Regions from separate parts of the Oceanobacillus sp. FSL W7-1309 genome, predicted to be linked through region 2. Evidence: riboswitches for the same ligand, from Rfam matches in the RefSeq annotation. Region 2 holds a riboswitch; each other region holds the start of a gene.
What was found. Region 2 has a riboswitch for S-adenosylmethionine ahead of NST46_RS08025 (sodium:solute symporter family protein). Riboswitches for the same ligand answer to the same signal wherever they lie in the genome.

Region 1: it holds a riboswitch for S-adenosylmethionine, as region 2 does, so the genes downstream of both, NST46_RS18525 (bifunctional homocysteine S-methyltransferase/methylenetetrahydrofolate reductase) here and NST46_RS08025 (sodium:solute symporter family protein) in region 2, are expected to answer to the same signal.
Region 3: it holds a riboswitch for S-adenosylmethionine, as region 2 does, so the genes downstream of both, NST46_RS04830 (iron-containing alcohol dehydrogenase family protein) here and NST46_RS08025 (sodium:solute symporter family protein) in region 2, are expected to answer to the same signal.
Region 4: it holds a riboswitch for S-adenosylmethionine, as region 2 does, so the genes downstream of both, metK (methionine adenosyltransferase) here and NST46_RS08025 (sodium:solute symporter family protein) in region 2, are expected to answer to the same signal.

What each region holds. Positions count from the first base shown of each region.
Region 1 covers NZ_JBBOBX010000002.1:1,177,333-1,182,075, reverse strand. The annotation lists gene NST46_RS18525 (bifunctional homocysteine S-methyltransferase/methylenetetrahydrofolate reductase) at 1-1,253, opposite strand, end outside; SAM riboswitch class I at 1,441-1,546, opposite strand; gene NST46_RS18520 (reverse transcriptase-like protein) at 1,788-2,441, shown strand; gene NST46_RS18515 (hydroxymethylglutaryl-CoA synthase) at 2,636-3,802, shown strand; gene NST46_RS18510 (MATE family efflux transporter) at 4,340-4,743, shown strand, end outside.
Region 2 covers NZ_JBBOBX010000001.1:1,713,889-1,718,631, reverse strand. The annotation lists partial or broken gene NST46_RS08035 (flagellin) at 1-363, opposite strand, end outside; partial or broken gene NST46_RS08030 (flagellin N-terminal helical domain-containing protein) at 646-852, opposite strand; gene NST46_RS08025 (sodium:solute symporter family protein) at 1,309-2,934, opposite strand; SAM riboswitch class I at 3,049-3,156, opposite strand; gene NST46_RS08020 (glutathione ABC transporter substrate-binding protein) at 3,233-4,743, opposite strand, start outside.
Region 3 covers NZ_JBBOBX010000001.1:1,070,258-1,075,000, reverse strand. The annotation lists gene NST46_RS04845 (ATP-dependent DNA helicase) at 1-721, shown strand, start outside; gene NST46_RS04840 (pyridoxamine 5'-phosphate oxidase family protein) at 792-1,214, shown strand; gene NST46_RS04835 (MetQ/NlpA family ABC transporter substrate-binding protein) at 1,392-2,204, opposite strand; gene NST46_RS04830 (iron-containing alcohol dehydrogenase family protein) at 2,230-3,330, opposite strand; SAM riboswitch class I at 3,416-3,535, opposite strand; gene NST46_RS04825 (N-acetylmuramoyl-L-alanine amidase) at 3,626-4,423, opposite strand.
Region 4 covers NZ_JBBOBX010000002.1:1,332,741-1,337,483, reverse strand. The annotation lists gene pckA (phosphoenolpyruvate carboxykinase (ATP)) at 1-795, opposite strand, end outside; SAM riboswitch class I at 994-1,102, shown strand; gene metK (methionine adenosyltransferase) at 1,310-2,506, shown strand; gene NST46_RS19175 (DUF4181 domain-containing protein) at 2,608-3,048, shown strand; gene NST46_RS19170 (gamma carbonic anhydrase) at 3,091-3,612, opposite strand; gene NST46_RS19165 (tetraprenyl-beta-curcumene synthase family protein) at 3,765-4,743, shown strand, end outside.

The DNA.
Region 1 (4,743 bases), on a different contig from region 2:
GTTGGGTCTCCCGTAATTGCCAAAATTTCATGAATCCCTAACGTGTCGAGTCCCATTAAATGGGATTGCAGCCCGATTAAATTACGATCGCGGCAAGTTAAGTGAACGAGAGGTCTTAGCCCAACCTCTTGTTTTATTTTTTCGGCGATCGCAATATTGCTAATTCTTGGTGATGCTAACGAGTTGTCAGCTAATGTAATTGCATCGACACCAGCCTTCTTTAATGCCTTCACTCCTTCCATATATGCGTCTGTTTGCAGATGCTTCGGAGCATCTAGCTCAACGATGATGGAATGTCTTTTCTTTACGATATCGACTAAAGGGGTCTCTTTAGTCGTCTGATTACGTGTTACTTCAATAGGGGAAGGCTTTCTAATAATCTTCTTTTCCGTTAATGGCTTTAAATTACGAACTCCTTGCGCTAATCCTTTGATATGCTCAGGGGTTGTTCCGCAGCAACCGCCAAGCAAGCGAACACCTTCATTGCGAAAATCTTCGGCGCATCGAGTGAAATAGTCAGGTTTATTTTCGTAAACGAGCTTGCCCTCGTGATAAGCTGGCAGACTAGCGTTTGGGTAAGCCGCTAAGAATGTCTTATCTGACAATGGAACATCTTTTAATGATTGCAGCATATGAAATGGACCTAAGTGACAGTTGACGCCAACAATACTACTACCCGTATCTTCTAGCCGTTGTAAAGCATCCTTTAGCTGGATACCATTTTCAAGAATACCTGGTACGTGCATGGAGACATTTGTGATAATCGGTATTGTTGTTTCTTCTCGGGCAATTTCTAATACGGTTAATAGCTCATCAAGATTGTAATAGGTTTCTAAAATAAGGCCATCTACACCTTCTAACAGTAAGCAATATAGCTGTTCTCGAAAGCTTCGTTTGATTTCTTCTTTTGTATCATTTAATGCTTGTGCGCCATGTATCCCTCCGATAGTTCCGAGAACAAAAGTGTCTTTTTTAGCAGCCTTTCTAGCAAGTTCCACTGCTTTGGTATTGATTTTTTTAACTTGATCTTCTAAGCCATAACGAGCAAGCTTAATGTAATTTGCTCCGTACGTATTGGTTTGGATTAAATCGGATCCCGCCTCAATATATGATCGATGAATACGGGTAATTTGTTCCTCATGTGTTAAATTCAATTCTTCAAAGCAACGGTCAACGCCGTATGAATACAGCAACGTTCCCATTGCACCGTCACCAATAAGGATCCTTTCTTCAAGAGCACTTAATAAACTCATTTTTCTGTCCTCCTTTATCGTTAAAAGTAGCAATTACCTCATTTCATTTTCTTCACTACCTTTTAATTCACTCCTTTGAAGCTGTCATTAGTGGGAAATTGTATTCGTGGTGATAAGAAAAGGTGGGAAAACATAAAAAGACCCCTTCCGAAAAGAAGAGGTCATGTATGTATTATTCACTTTACTCTTCTTATCTACCAAGCATTAATGCTTGTTGGAATTAGCACAGTACTTAAAAAAGCCTGTTGCCGAGGTATCGTAGGGCCAAATCCCTCCACCTCTCTGGATAAGAAAATAACGAATATTCAGTTGTTAAGTCCATTTTGCATAAATTTTATAGTTTTGTCAATTGAATTGTTTTATTAAATACATTTTTGTTATTATTAAAACAAATTTGTGGTGTTGCTAAGATATGTGCATTTTAGGATACAATATAAAATAATATGAATGAGAGGTTCATTCATTAAATGTGTTTTATTCAGATTTTATGACATTTATTTTGTTTTATATCCAAGTAAAAAGGGGGGGTTATCTATGCAAATGAGAATGGAATTAACATATCGTACAAAAAAGGGATTAGAGACGATGCTTAGCTCAGATATGATGCAAGCTGGACAAGCCGTCATCATTGCTGAAGACATGGAGAAAACTGGAAGAATCAAGCAATTAACATTTATTGATAGCAATGATAGAAGCTGGACCTATAAGCAATTAAAGAAATACATGGAAGAAATTAAAACGGAACCGCATGATATAACTGTCTATTTTGATGGTGGATTTGACTTGAAGACAGATAAAGCAGGTCTTGGCTGTGTCATTTACTATGAGCAAAATGAAAAGGCCTATCGGATAAGAAAAAATGCTTTAGTGGAAGACCTTATAAATAATAATGAAGCAGAATATGCGGCGCTTCATTTAGGATTAACTGAATTAGAGCTATTAGGTGTGCACCACTTACCAGTAACATTTGTTGGAGATTCAAAGGTTGTCATTCATCAGTTGGATGGGGAATGGCCATGCTATGAAAAGGAGCTAGCAGCATGGATTAATCGGATTGAACAAAAGTTAGAACAGCTTGGAATTGCCCCAACTTATAAAGATGTGTCCCGGAAAATGAACCGTGAGGCTGATCAATTAGCAACACAGGCCCTACAAGAGATTGAAATTATGAGTCATCGTGAGCGCTGATAGATAATCAATCATACAGACAAATTAGCTAATCCGGTAGTTTAGAAAACCTTTCCATCTAACTTCAAATGAGTTGTTTTTCGTAATACATTATATTATCATTTAACTGTTGTTTAATTTAAAAAATAATAGTTGTGCACTATTACACGAAACAGTACAGTATAAAATTTTGGTAGTTGTAAAGGAGCAGGGCATTGAATATAGGGATTGATAAGATAGGTTTTTATACACCGCATTTATATGTAGATATGAACAAATTAGCTGTTGCAAGAGACATAGAGCCGGAAAAGTTCACCGTTGGAATTGGACAGGAAAAAATGGCGATTCCGCCAATTACACAAGACCCGGTTACATTGGCTGCGAACGCTGCACTTGGGATTTTAAACGAGGCAGATAAAGAGAAAATTGATTTTGTTATTTTTGGTACCGAATCAGGTATTGATAACTCGAAGTCTGCAGGGGTCTATGTACATAATTTACTTGGGTTAAATCCCCATGCACGTACTGTTGAAATGAAGCAGGCATGCTACGGTGCAACTGCTGGAATTCAATTGGCAAAAGGGCATATTGCATTAAATCCGGAAAGCAAGGTATTGGTAATAGGTTCTGATATCGCGAGGTACGGTCTAAATACCCCCGGTGAATCCACACAAGGTGCAGGTGCAGTTGCGATGGTGATTAGTGCAAATCCAAGAATCATGGTCCTTGAAGAGCATAGTGCTTATTTCACAAATGACATTATGGATTTCTGGAGACCGATTTACTCTGACAAAGCGTTTGTTGATGGAAAGTTTTCCAATGAGCAATACATATACTTCTTTTCGAAGGTTTGGGAGCAGTATAAAGAAAAGTCAGGTCTTGAATTGAAAGATTTTGAGGCAATTTGTTACCACTTGCCATATACAAAGATGGGATTAAAGGCGTTACGTACGATTTTAGATGAAGGTACAGAGGAAGACAACGAAAGATTGGTTGCGAATTATCAAGTAAGTACGCAATATAATCGAAACGTTGGAAACATCTACACGGGATCTTTATACTTAAGCTTGTTATCGCTTCTTGAACTTAACGAGGGATTAGAAGCCGGATCAAGGGTTGGTTTATACAGCTATGGTTCAGGCGCTGTTGGAGAATTTTTTACTGGGATTCTACAGTCCGATTATCGTGAGCATCTTCACATCAATGATCATAAACATTTATTTGATTCAAGAATGGAAGTAACTGTTCCCGAATATGAAAAACTATTTGAGGAGACCCTACCAGTTGATGGTTCGACATTAGAGCTTGATATTACAAAGGATACTGCTGCAATTTGCCTAAGTGGAGTAGAAGATAATAAGCGTTTGTATGTAAGGAAGTAGGAATTCAGTATACTAGAAACATCTAGATTATATACAAACACGTTATCATAAAAAATTGAAATTAGCTTAATTTTATGTTAGAATATTCTAATAGTACATTTTGAGATAATATTCACTTCTTCCTAGGGAAATATACTAGTGAAACAAATTTATAGCAGATGAGGCTGTCTTGGAAGGTCGCGATTTTGCGATTTCTCAGACGGTCTTTTTTAATGCAAATACTGCATTCTTTTATGGGTTTTGGAATACATTTAGCATTAATGTGCTAATACCCCGCAGCAAAGCGTTTCACATTACAGAGGGAGATTTCTAGTTAATATGCACTATCATTATTAAATTGGTTGAAAATTATGTTGGCAGATAGAAAAATATAAAATTTTCAATCTGCATAAGTGCAATTAAGGCATTGGCTTAAAGGCTTGCACTCCAATGTATAGAGGCTTCTAAGAAAGCAAAGAACACTTTCTTAAGAATTCCTTTAACAAATGCCAAGTTTTCTAATGACTGAAATTTAGCGTGAAGGAGAAATGAGCAAAATTGAGTGTTGAAAAAAATAAGTACCAGGACCAGTCGCTGTTTAACCTTACATGGCCACTGTTTATTGAAATATCTCTTCATATGAGCGTGGGTATTATTGCTACATTAATCTTGAGTGGATACTCTGATAATGCTGTTGCGGGTGTTGGTGTTGCAAACCAGATAATGAACATATTTATTTTGGTATTTAACGTAACAGCGATTGGAGCAACCATTCTAATCGGTCAGAATTTAGGTGCTAACCAGATTAAAGAGGCTCGTACCATTGCAAGATCCGCTTTCGGACTTAACTTTTGGATTGGTATTGGTATGACGATTATTGTTGCTATATTTGGAGGGATCTTTCTAAACTTTTATGGGCTAAGTGGGGAAGTCTATGGTTACGCGCATACTTATTTAGTTGT
Region 2 (4,743 bases):
ACTTTCTTGAGTCAATATCCCACCAGTTGCTCCTTCAGCTGTAGGATCCGCAACAGTTAGTTCACTTACTTCTAAACCTTCAGTACTCATATCACCAATTTCTAATTCAATACTTTGATTCTCGTTGGCACCAATGTGGAATTTACCAGAGAAATTGCCATCAAGAAGTGATTTCGTATTAAATTCCGTATCACCTGAGATTCTATCTACCTCTTCAAGTAATTGGTTCATTTCTTTTTGAAGCTCTTGACGGTCAGTATCATTGTTTGTATCATTTGAAGACTGAACCGCTAGCTCACGCATTCTTTGAAGAATTGAATGAGTTTCATTCAAAGCACCTTCAGCAGTTTGGATAAGAGAAATCAAATTTGTTACCGCAATGGCATTTAATCCACTACTTCTTTATGTTTCCATAAAGTTCAGATCATATCTTCATCCCTAAGGATGCCCCGCGCTCGTGGGTAGTTTATTGGTCTGTATCCTCACTACCTGATCGTTACACCTTCCTAGCTACAGGTTTTTTACAATTCACTAGGCTTGGCTCGGTATTGCCCACCATCCACAACTGCTAGTTTGGTTTGGGGTTCCACCGAATTCACGGAGTTTTCATCTAAGTATTACTACTTAGAGCGGCATATCTAGTTTACCGTCTTGAGCGTTCTTAGTAGCCATTTCCAATCCACGAATTTGTCCACGCATTTTTTCAGAGATTGCTAGTCCAGCAGCGTCATCTCCAGCTTTGTTGATACGAAGACCTGAAGAAAGTTTCTCCAATGAATTTTGTGTTGCACCTTGGTTTGCTCCTAATTGACGATGTGCGTTAAGAGCAGAAATATTGTGATTGATAATCATGATCAATCTACCTCCATGTTTTTAATTTTTAGCAAGTCACATCCTTGTGTCTCGCTTCATTATTTATATCGGCATGGTTTAGGAATGTTTTAGCAATTTTATTAAACTTTTTATTATGTCAGTAGATTAAACATAAATAGACCACAGTACTACTTGGTCACCCAAAAAAGGACCTCCTCCTAAAGAAGGATGCCCTTATGCATTATTTAATAGAAATCTCTCTCCTAATTAGAATCCTTCAATCTATTTTTATAAACCGCTGTAAACGCCCTAATGGTTAATACAAAGACACCAATCAAGGCAACGAAAGCAGTGATAATTAAATCCATACTTATTCTACCTCCATTCCCTATTAACACTTTTACTCATTACTTTTCATTGCGATAAATCATCTATACCCCTATTAACCGGTAGATAAACTTTCTATCTATTTAGAAATTGAATGGTGTTATGTTCTTAACTGTTGGACGCAATGTATTCCTGTTCTTCTACAACTATCGCTCCCCGCTCATCTAACCTCACAAACCGAATTGCTGCTATAAAGTAACTCAATATAGCTACAAACATAAACAACCCAAACAATCCACTATTATACGCCTGTTCAAAGTATAAAATATTAACCAGTGTAAAAATTACTCCTCCAATTAATCCCAAGTAACCAAAGCGATCTGTTTTTCGCAATCTTAAACTCGTTCTTCTATTAGCCAACGTCACCAACGTAATTGTCAGGATATTAACCGAGCTTCCAATCCAAACCGGGTGTATGTTTAGATAAAATTCCTGTGGATGCCAGCCGCCCAGGTAATACCATAACAGTCCACTAGTAAATCCAGTGAACAAGGAAGCAACTACAGCTCGCTTCGTTACCACCGGCCAGAATAATGCGGCTACTACCGGTGCAAACGTGGCACTGTTTCGTATCGTCCAAGCAAATACATTCCACCATGCCGATTGCTCTGTTCGCAATAAGCCAAACGCAATCATCAGGCCGGTTAAAAGCAGCAGCGAGATTTTCGTATATTTAATAAGCTGGTCCCCTGTGGCATTTGGATTAATCGCACTTCCCACATCACGTCCGAGACTTGTGGCACCTGAGAACTGACAAGGTCCACCCCATCCGAGTGCACAACCCCATACACCAAGGAAAAACAAACCTACTAATGGGGCAGGCAAGACTTCCATCAAGTACTGGGGAATCGCGATAAGTCCAGTGGATGCATTCGGCACAACGGTGGCAGCTGATATTCCGAAGATAACGCCACCGACTATAAATGGAATCGCCATGAATCCAGCCATGACAAGTCCTTTTTGACCCTCTTCTGGCGAGCGGGAGGATAATGCCATTTGGAAAGCAGCCTGAGCCAGAATGACGTTAACGAGGAACGTCCCAAACCAGACGACAATTACTTGCAGTCCGACACTTCCAAAGTTAAACATTTCTGGACGCTCCATGTTCAATGCAGCTAAACCTGATATTCCGGGATTGATGAAAAAGGCAACAACTCCAATTACGATCATTAATCCGAATGCAAACATATTCATCGTTTGTGTAAAGGCAATGGACCACATGCCACCAGCTTGTAAATAGATAAAAAGTAAAATAGCAGTAAACGCAACGGATAAACTCAATGAAATACCTGTAAACACATGAAATGCAGAAGCAAATGCGATTGCCGTGGCAACGGACCACATGGGAAAGGCAAATGCAGTAATTGCTCCTGATAAGCCTTTTGCCGTTCTACCATACGTATCTCCTATCAAACCAGAAACCGTTACAAGCATCTTTTTCCGGAAAGAACGGATAATCAACAAAGCAATAATAAATATTTGAACCATTTCCGCCACCCCATACCAGATTGCGGAGATACCGGTTAAATAAGATAACTCCAAAATAGAGATAAATGTGGATCCCGAGAATAATCCAGTTATACAAAACGCAACAATCCATTTATTGAAATTCCGATTTCCAACAAAATAACTATCTTTCTTTGTCACACGTCTTTTGGCAATTTGCCCTGCCGATATGAGCGCAAATGTATATCCTAATGCCAGTATAATTGTCCATACACCATATTCTGTCACAACTAGTCACTCCCTTAATATTTACATCACCTTATTCCAAACGAATATTCAATTACAAAGACAAAGCAAAAACCCCCTTCCATAAGAAGAGGGTAGATAAATTCAGGGCACCTCTTCTTATCTTTCAGACCAGTGTCTGATGGAATTGGCACAGTACTCAATAAATTGAGCCCGCTGCCGAGGTATCAAAGGGCCATATCCCTCCACCTCTCTTGATAAGAAGTTCAATATTCAATTGTATTAAAATTACACCTTCACGATGAAAAAGTCAATGTTATTTTAAAATTCAATTTATCTGTCAATCAATCGTTACATCACGCAAAAATGGGAAACTACTTGGATACTGATAAAATCCACTCACTTCATCCCTTAAACCAGCTAGCAATACAGAATGGTAAAGTGGAACGATTGGAGCTTCATCTACAATTATTTGTTGTGCTTCACTATATAGTTGCAGTCTTTCTTCTTCCGCTCCCTCTTGTCTTGCCTCCTCCAGCAACTCATCTACCTCATCATTCGCATAAAAAGACCTGTTTCCTGGATTTCCGGCATTTGCTGAATGAAACATCGGGTACAGTCCGTAATCCGCATCCAATGTTACAGTCCCCCAGCTTCCGATAAACATATCAACACCGCCATTACCAGTCACTTCTAAATAAGTTCCTACTTCGGTCATCTCAATGTCAATAGTGATACCAATTTCTTTTAGTTCTGCTTGGATAACCTGCGCGATATCCGATGTATTTGTATCGTAGGCCATGATTGTCGCATTGAAACCATCCTCATAGCCCGCTTCCTTTAATAGTTCCTTTGCTTCCTCAATGTTATAATCGATAGGCTCTACATCCTCATCATACCCAAACACGGTAGGCGCGAGCGGTCCTTTTGCTGGTAAGGCCACACCATTTAGTACCCCTTCGATAATTTCTTCTTTATTAATTGCTTTTGCAATCGCCTGTCTTACCCTAGGATCTGTAAATGGTTCTTTTTCTACATTGAAGCCAAGATAAGACATACTTGCGCTATCCGATTGTTTAACGTGTGTACCTTCATTCGTATCCACTTCGTCAATATTGCTTGTATTTACTGGATAAATGATATCCGAATCACCCGTTTGCAGCTCTGCAATTCGTGTTAAATCCTCTGGGACAAATTTAAAGGTTACCGAATTTACACCGGCCTTATCTCCCCAATAGTCTTCATTTTTTACAACTTTTATTTGTTCTCCACTTGTTCGGTCATCATATTTGAAATATCCTGTACCGATTGGGTTCTCATTAACTGTTGCAAACGGTTCTCCACCATTAGCTATTGCTTCATTATCCTTTTCAATCGCCTCAAGACTGATCATATGCCCGCCCGGATGTGCCAAATGAGATGGCAATGCTGAAAAAGGATATTTTGTATGAATCTGTACCGTATATTCGTCTACTACTTCCACGGAATCAATCATATCGAATAAAAAGGCTAGCGGTGAGCCCATATCAGGATCAAGAACGCGATCCAGGTTCGCTTTTACTACTTCCGCGTTAAATGCACTGTCATCATGGAACGTAACATCTTCTCTAAGCTTTGCTTCCCAGACAGTATCTTCAATTTGTTCAAGGCTCTCAGCTAAAGCTGGTTGAATCTCCAAATCTGTGTTTTGTTCAACCAACGTATCATAGATGGCATTCATCACATATAAGGAGTTACCATCATTTGCAGCGTGCGGATCCAGCGATACTGGCTCTGCAGCTAATCCAACTGTCAGATCCTTTTGTTCCTCTGCATTCTCTGATTCATCTGCTCCGTCACCAGCACATGCAG
Region 3 (4,743 bases), 640 kb from region 2:
CTACCGTTCAAAGATTTTCTTTTCAGCTACGCTAACACCTGCGGATTATTATAAAACCCTGTTGGGAGGAACTGAAAAAGATTACGTAACAGCAATTCCGTCTCCATTTGATCGTGAAAAAGCTGAGGTAATTATTCTGCCAATGTCGACAAGGTATCGCGATCGCGAGCGTACAATGACACCAATTGTTCAGTTTGTGGAGAATCTTATTACGAAGCAGTCTGGAAATTTCCTTGTTTTCTTTCCATCTTATCATTACATGGAAGCTGTACATGATGCATTTCAACAGTTTGCACCACATGTAAAGACGATTGTCCAAACGGTAGGCATGTCTGAAACGGATAGGGAGGAATTTTTGGCAGCTTTTATGCCGGATACGGAAGAAAAGCTTATTGGCTTTGCGGTACTGGGCGGCATTTTCTCTGAGGGGGTAGATTTAAAGGGAGAACGGCTTCAAGGTGTCATTATTGTTGGTGTTGGACTGCCGCAAATTGGATTGGAAAGAGATATTATCAAGGACTATTTCAACTCGATTGGCCGAAATGGCTATGATTATGCCTATGTCTTTCCTGGAATGAATAAAGTGCTTCAGGCGGGGGGCAGATTAATCCGATCTGAATCAGACCAAGGAACAATCGCTTTAATCGATGATCGATTTCTACAAAGGAAGTATCAAGCCCTCTTTCCATTTGAATGGCAACATTTTAGAATTGAACGGTAATGCAGGATGTTTAATATTGGCCAGAAAAGGAACACTACTTATAGCAGACGATAAAAAGGAGTGTATACTTGTGAGTCAATCAGAGATTAAAGCAGATGTAGAAAAAATCCTTAATGAAAGTCATACAGGCACGATGGCAACGGTGAAGAACGATAAACCGCACTCTAGGTATATGACATTTTTTCATGATGGTTTGAAGCTTTACACACCGACGCATAAAGATGCCGATAAAACAGAAGAAATTGAGAAAAATCCATTTACACATATTTTAATTGGTTATGAAGGCGATGGATTTGGAGATGAATATGTAGAATATCAAGGGAAGGTATCCTTAAACGATACGGATGACCTGAAAAAGAAATTTTGGAATGATGATATGAAACTATATTTTGAAGGACCGGATGATCCTAACTATACCATTTTGGAAATCGATCCGATTGGAATTCGGTTAATGAATAAAAAGGGAGAATCTCCTAAAGAGCTGGACATATAAAAAAGGCTGACAACATTATTGTCAGCCTTTTTAGTTAGCCTGGTAACTTTTAAATGTTAATACTATGGGTAATAACTTAGCTGCACGAACAGTCACGTCCAGCTCCAGCGCTAAAGCTGTAGCTGGACTTCTCTCACCTCTGTACGTCGCTAACTGGGCACTTCCGTTTTGTTCCTCCTACCATCCAGGAACAACTGAGCCTTGGAAGGTTTCCTCAACAAATTGTTTTACTTCATCGGATTGGTAAATATCGATAAACTGTTGTACAGCTTCGTCATCCTTGTTTTCTTCACGAACCGCGATTAAGTTTACAAATGTAGAATCCTGTTCAATAAAGATTGAGTCTTCACCAGGTACGAGACCTGCATCCATGGCAAAGTTTGAATTAATGGCAGCTGCATCAACTTCACCTAACTGGCGCGGGATTTGCGCTGGATCAAGCTCGATGAATTCATAATTGTTTGGGTTCTCAGCAATGTCATTTACCGTTGCATTTACGCCAAGACCTTCTTCTATTTTAATTAAACCTGCTTGTTCAAACAATAGTAATGCACGTCCACTGTTTGTCGGGTCACTTGGAAGACCGATACGGGCGCCGTCCTCGAGATCTGCTACATCTGTTACACCTTCTGAGTAAATCCCCATCGGGAATGTAACCGTATCTGCAACTTTAATTAAATCTAATCCGCGTTCTTCATTCATATGGTCAAAAAATGGCTCGGTTTGGAAGCTGTTTAAATCAAGCTCGCCTTCAGATAAACTAACATTTGGCATGACATAATCGCTGAAAGAAACTAATTCAATTGTTAGGCCATCCTCTTCAGCAAGCTCTGCAACCTTTTCTAAGATTTGTTCATGTGGTCCTGATGTTACACCGACTTTTAATTTACCGTCTTCCAATAATCCTTCTGCTTCATCTGAGCCGCCACCACATGCGGCAAGTACTGCCAACATGCATGCAAGTAATCCTGTGAATAGTAATTTTTTCATTATGTATCCCTCTTTCTAAAGTTGATTAATTAGTTGTTGGAACTGCTAGCCTCTCTACTTTGAGAATGGCATTTATTAATGTATCTTCTGTAATTTCTTCCGCCATTAAATGAATCGATTCTTGAGGCAGTAATGTTTTCTTAATAATACGTTGCAATAGTTCCTCGTCTCGAGCGTCAATGGATAAATGATTTAATGATGCTGGAAGCCCCCAATCATCATATACTGCTAATAGTCTTTTTAGCTCTTCATCCTTTTCTTCTAGAGCCAATTGAACTAAGATACCATAGGACACGATTTCTCCATGTAAAAATTGCTTGATGCTTTTAGCCTCTGTTAATCCATTATGGACGGAATGTGCACCAGCAATTCTTCCGGCCTTTTCCCCGAATCCGCCGACCATGCCACCAGTCATAATAATTGTTTCAATAACGCGTATGAGTGCATCCGATACCTTTTTATTGGATACCGATTCTAGTGCTTCTTTTCCATCCTTTAGTAAGATATCTCTGCACAAAGCTGCGGAGAATTGAGAAATCTGAAGCCAAACAGGTAAATCCTTATCCTTGTAAAAGGATCGAACTAAAGCATCTGCTTCATAATATTTAGCGAGTGTGTCACCAATACCGGCCTTCAAGTATTCAGGTGGCGCACCAGCAATAATAGCTGGCTCAATCAGCACGAGTGTATTTGCTACTGGGAACTCGGTATAGTGTGAATGGGTACCATCAGCTTGATAAAATACACTTAATGGTGTCCAAGCTGCACAGGTAGCTGCGATTGTTGGGATAAGTACGGATTTAATCCCGGCTTTTACAGCTGAGGCTTTAGTGAGATCGAGTGCTGTCCCCCCGCCAATACCGATTACTGCATCAACCCCATCATGTTGAAATGAAGTTGCGAATTGTTCGACAGCCTCAAGCGTACAATGTCCTTCCACAAACGTGATGTTTGAACGATCAAGCTCCTCTGGTATATAAGGAGAGGCAGCATTCCATGCCTTCCTGCCGCTAAGAATATGTATTTTCTTCACGCCTAACTCTGAAAGAAGTACACGTAACTCTTTTAAAATGCCTTCTCCGATTCGATAATGTCCTGGTGCGCCTTTCACAATTGCTGTTGTCATCTGAGCGTCTCCTTATCGTATTTCGGGAAAATAAAAATGCCTCTCTAAAAAAGAGAGGCATGGATATACTTGACAAGTAACCATCCTCTTATTTTCCAAAATACATATTGTATTTTGCAGGAATTAGCACCTATTCTCAGTTGAATTTAACTGGAATGGTTGCCGGGCTTCATCGGGCCAGTCCCTCCGCCGCTCTTCATAAGAGTGTTTATGAATTTGTTATTTCATATATCTTATAATCTATTGGTTGAAAAGTCAATTGATTTCATTTATTCATACTAAATCTGTTATATATTTACTGGATGATAATAAATGCATCGATTCCAGTGTTACGGACAACCTGTAAATGATTCTCTGCATTTGTCCTGTTTGTAAATGCACCAGCCTGAACGCGATACCAAGTTTCACCTGAAATCGTAACCTGTTCTACAAAAGCTTGAATGCCTTTAGAATTTAGGAAAGATACACGATCATCTGCATTTGCTTTTGATTTAAAGGAACCAGCAATAACCTTATACAGTTGGCCGGTACCAGGACCTCCGTTTTTTTCTTGCAGGTTAAATGCTCTCGCTAGTCCGTTGACATGCCCTTCTGCTACTCGCTGCTTCCATGCGTTCTGTTTCATTAAAGCTGCATTTCCACTATGGTCGATAAAACCATTTTCCGTTAGCATTGCTGGCATGGACGACTCACGTAATACATGGAAATTAGCTTTCTTTTTACCACGATTTCGTAATCCGTTAACTTTAATTATTTCTGCATGTAGAATGTCTCGATATCTAGCAGTCTGTGAACTATCTGAAAGGCTGCTATGAATGAAATCCTCATAGCCATCAGCAGAGCCGTTAAATGCATTACAATGAATAGATAGAAAATAATCAGCACCCCATGCATTTGCTTCATTTGTTCGTTGGGCGAGACTTTTTGTTGTGTTTCCAGTACGACTCATTTGAACACTAACATTACTGTAGTTTCCAATTAGCAGATCGCGTATTCGCAACGCGATATCAAGAACAACATCTTTTTCTTGTATTCCATTTCCAGTAGCACCGGAATCTGTTCCGCCATGACCTGGGTCTAAATAAAGTTTCATTAAAATCTCCTCCTAATATAACGTATGGTTGATAAGAAAAATCGAATTGGACAAACAACACTGTCTTAGTTAAAATCCATTTTTGTCACCTCCGTCTTTTTCTCGTTTGCTTATGGTACTTCTTTTCAAAACTACAATCGATGTGAATGTAGATTTGGGGAGGTAATATTTGATTTAATTTATTGGATAAACTAATGAGCAGAATAAAAAATATATTCAAATAATTATTGACATAATAAAAGTAAGCGAATACAATATGAATTAATAATTGTAAACTGTCTACATTACAGAATATTCAATTTATTTATTTGTTAGGAGGC
Region 4 (4,743 bases), on a different contig from region 2:
AATATTGAACACGCCATTCGGGCTCCAGCCATGCTCATCATCTCCAATTAGACGGCGGTAAGGATCAGCGGATAATGTTGTTTTTCCTGTGCCGGAAAGGCCGAAGAACAGGGCTACATCACCTTCTAGACCAACATTTGCTGAGCAATGCATGGACAAAACATCTCGCTTTGGCAGCAAGTAGTTCATCACTGAGAAGATAGATTTTTTTATTTCACCGGCATATTCAGTACCTCCAATTAAAACAACACGTTTCTTAAAGGAGATTAAGATAAATGTTTCCGAATTTGTTCCATCGACAGCTGGATCTGCTTTGAAATTTGGAGCAGAAACAACAGTAAACTCTGCTTGGTGATTTTCTAACTCTTCATCTGTTGGCGTGATAAACAATTGACGTGAGAAAAGATTATGCCATGCGTATTCATTGATGACTTGAATTGGCAGGCGATAATTTTTATCCGCACCAGCAAACCCTTGAAACTGATAAAGTTCATCTTTTTCTTTTAAATAATCTATTACTTTTCTGTAAAGATTATCAAATACTTTTTCTTCGATTGGACGGTTTACCTTTCCCCAGTCAACAAAATCTGTACAAACCTCATCTTTTACAATAAATTTATCTTCGGGAGAACGCCCAGTATATTTTCCAGTAGTTGCTCGAATTGCACCCGTAGAAGTAAGACTTCCTTCTTGATAACGTAAAATTTTTTCTACTAATTGTGCTACCGACAAATTAATATGCATATTATTGTGTTCATTTAACTCTTTAATTAATGATCTCTCCACCGTTTTCATGTCATTATCTCCTGCCTTTTTAAGGATTTTATACGTTTGTGACAACTTTTATTTTCTTAAGATGCTTATTAGTATAACACATTTATATTATTAGTCCATACTATTTAAAAATAAATTATAAAAAATATATAATAGCCCACCATCCGAAAATAGTTGACACCTACAGCTACTTTCGTTAATCTAAAGGTTGAACGGATACTCTTATTCAGAGTTGGTGGAGGGACAGACCCGATGAAACCCAGCAACCATCACATGATGTGAATTGGTGCTAACCTGATGCAAGGAACACTTCCTTGAACAATAAGAGCGAAAGGCCAGTATACCCTTTCCTCATGTCTTTGAAGGAAAGGCTTTTTTGTTTTTTATAGAGAAGTTATATATAAAATGATATTCATAGAAAAGCGATTGACCTGGTCAGTGGGAAAAGTTTTACCTTTTGAAGGTACTTTGAATAATATATGTAGAACATTTAAATTAGAGTTCCGTAACATACAATAAAGGAGAGTTTAGCCTAATGGCTGTAAATCGACGTTTATTTACTTCAGAATCAGTAACAGAAGGTCATCCAGACAAAATGTCAGACCAAATTTCAGATGCTATCCTAGATGAAATTTTAAAAAAGGATCCGAATGCACGAGTTGCGTGTGAAACAACTGTAACAACTGGATTAGTGTTAGTAGCGGGGGAAATTTCGACAAGCACATATGTAGATATTCCTGCTATTGTAAGAGAAACGATAAAAGGAATTGGCTATACTCGAGCTAAATATGGTTTTGACTCGGAAACATGTGCTGTAATGACGGCAATTGATGAGCAGTCAGCAGATATTGCTGGCGGTGTTGACACCGCACTAGAAGCACGCCAAGGAAAAATGAGCGAGGATGAAATTGATGCAATAGGAGCTGGAGATCAAGGGTTAATGTTTGGTTTTGCTTGTGATGAAACCGAAGAGCTTATGCCACTACCGATTTCATTAGCGCATAAATTAGCGAAGCGCCTTGCTGATGTAAGAAAAGAAAAAATTGTAGATTACCTGCGCCCGGATGGGAAAACACAGGTTACTGTAGAATATGATGAAAATGATCAGCCTATCCGAATCGACACAATCGTTATATCTACACAGCATCACCAAGATACTACTACTGAACAAATTGAAAAAGATATGATTGAGCATGTGGTTCGTGCCGTTGTACCTGCTGATCTCTTGGATGAAAACACAAAGTATTTCATTAACCCAACTGGTCGTTTTGTAATTGGGGGACCACAGGGGGATGTAGGACTTACTGGTCGTAAAATCATCGTAGACACATACGGTGGGTATGCACGACATGGCGGTGGAGCATTTAGTGGAAAGGATGCAACGAAAGTAGATCGCTCTGCTGCATATGCAGCTCGCTATGTTGCAAAAAACATCGTTGCTGCAGGTCTTGCGAAGTCATGTGAGGTTCAATTGGCGTATGCAATTGGTGTAGCAGAGCCTGTATCCATTGCGATTAATACATTTGGTACTGGAAAGGTAAGCGAGGAAACACTTGTAGCTGCGGTTCGCAAATTATTCGATCTTCGCCCAGCAGGAATTATTCGGATGCTCGACCTTCGTCAGCCAATATTTAAAAACACAGCAGCATATGGTCATTTTGGTAGAACGGATGTTGCATTTTCATGGGAAAAAACAGATAAAGTTGATGAGTTAATCGCATTGACAAAATAATATTATAGCTGTACAGCTCTTATTGAGTTGTGCAGCTTTTTGTTTAGCTGATGGAGTTTGGGCTAGCATACGATTTATAATCTAGAAAGAGAGGAATGCTCATGTACTATTATGAAGATAATAGTGGTCTACTACTGGATATTGTCATATTAATAGGTGTGCTTTCACTTATTATTTTTATATTTAATTCGATCATGAGAATATTATTGCACGTGAAGCGTCCAAAATGGTTTTCTAATAATTATGTGAACGATATACATGAAAAGTATGATAAAAGGTTACGATTAATAGCTGTCATTGCATACATAGGTGCTGGATTTTATTTCATTTATACAACTATTTCCTCGAGTTCTGATGTTACGCTGTATTTATTTTTACTTGGCATGATCTTCACTGGTATACAGGAATTGTTTCGAGCATACATGGAGTGGAAATACCTAGAAGGGAAAAATGATTATCTATTTACGCTCAGTCAAGTTATATTTATTTCCACACTTGTCATTGTAGCGTTGAGGTCTGAGTTCTTTGGTCTTTTAGGGTGATAAACAGAGGAGCTTGATCTATTATTTCAAGCCCCTAACTGATTAATGTCCCATATTTGTATTTTCCTTATAATATTTACCTTTTTCTACATAAGATGTACGAACCCGTTCCATTTCCGCATAATCTTTTTCAGATAGCTCGCGTACAACCTTTGCCGGTCTTCCCATTACTAACGTGTTAGGAGGTACTTTCTTTCCGGGTGGCACAAGACTTCCTGCACCAACGAATGCATTTTCTCCGATTTCCGCACCATCCAAGATAATCGATCCCATTCCAATTAAGGCATTTTTCCGAACGATAGCAGAGTGTAAGGTAACTTGATGGCCGATTGTGACATCATCTTCAATGAGAAGTGTCTTATTTGGGCTTTGATGCAGCATACAAAAATCCTGGATGTTAACCCGTTTCCCAATTCGAGTTGGCGCAACATCACCGCGGATAATTGCTTTAAACCAAACACTAGATTCCTCATCAATCGTAACGTCTCCATTTATTACAGCATCTTTTGCAATAAAAGCAGTTTCGTGAATGGTTGGATAAATATTTTTGTAAGGCCTAATCATGTTTACATCCCCTTGTTTTTTGTTTTCCTATTGTATATGATGCTATAATTAGTATAGCAAATTTCACCAATTGGAATGGAGGAAATAGATTGACAAAGGTACCAAAAAATGCGATTACATTACTAAGAATCGTGTTTAAACGAATCTTTCCAATGGTTGATGAGGAAATGAATTACTGGAAGCGTAGAGCAGAGCAGATACCGAATGATGAGTTGCGCACCCAAGCTCTTGCTAGCATAAAAGATAAACGATTTCACTGTCAAGGTGGAAGTGTTTATGCACTGCTTGCTGGAGAAAGAGAGAAAAAAGCAGTTCGTTTTATTGTTGCGTATCAAACAATCAGTGATTATTTGGATAATCTTTGTGATCGAAGCACTTCGCTTGATCCTAAGGATTTCCGTATGTTGCATGAAGCGATGAAGGATGCTTTAACGCCTATGAATCCAATGAAAAATTATTATGAACTGCGAGATGATCAAGCTGATGGAGGCTATCTTGCGGAGTTAGTTCAAACATGTCAAGAAACATTAAGAGATGTAGCATCCTTTGAACAAATCCAGAATCAGCTTCTCAAACTCCAAGGATTATACGCAGATTTACAGGTTCATAAGCATGTACAGTTAAGAGAAAGAATTCCACGGTTAACGTCATGGTTTGAAAAAAATAAAGATACGAATGAAAATCTCTCATGGTATGAATTTTCTGCTGCGAGTGGTTCAACCTTGGGAATTTTTTGTCTTGTATCTTACGGACTTGGCGGAAAACTCAAATCAAATACAGCGCAAGCTATTTATGATGGCTATTTTCCTTACATGCAGGGGCTGCATATCTTGCTTGATTACTATATTGATCAACAAGAGGATCGTGACGAAGGAGATCTTAACTTTTGTAGTTATTATGAGGATTGGAATAAAATGAAAGAGCGTTTCCTTTATTTTATTAAACAGACAAAAACAGATGTACGCGGGTTGCCAGATCGGAAATTTCATGAAATGATCCATCAAGGCTTAATTGGCCTATACTTAGGTGATAAAAAAGTAAAAACAATTCCATATAGTGATAAAATGCGAAAGGCTTTGCTGCAAGCCGGAGGAGTTACTGCTAAAATGTTTAATTGGAATATTCGTATGT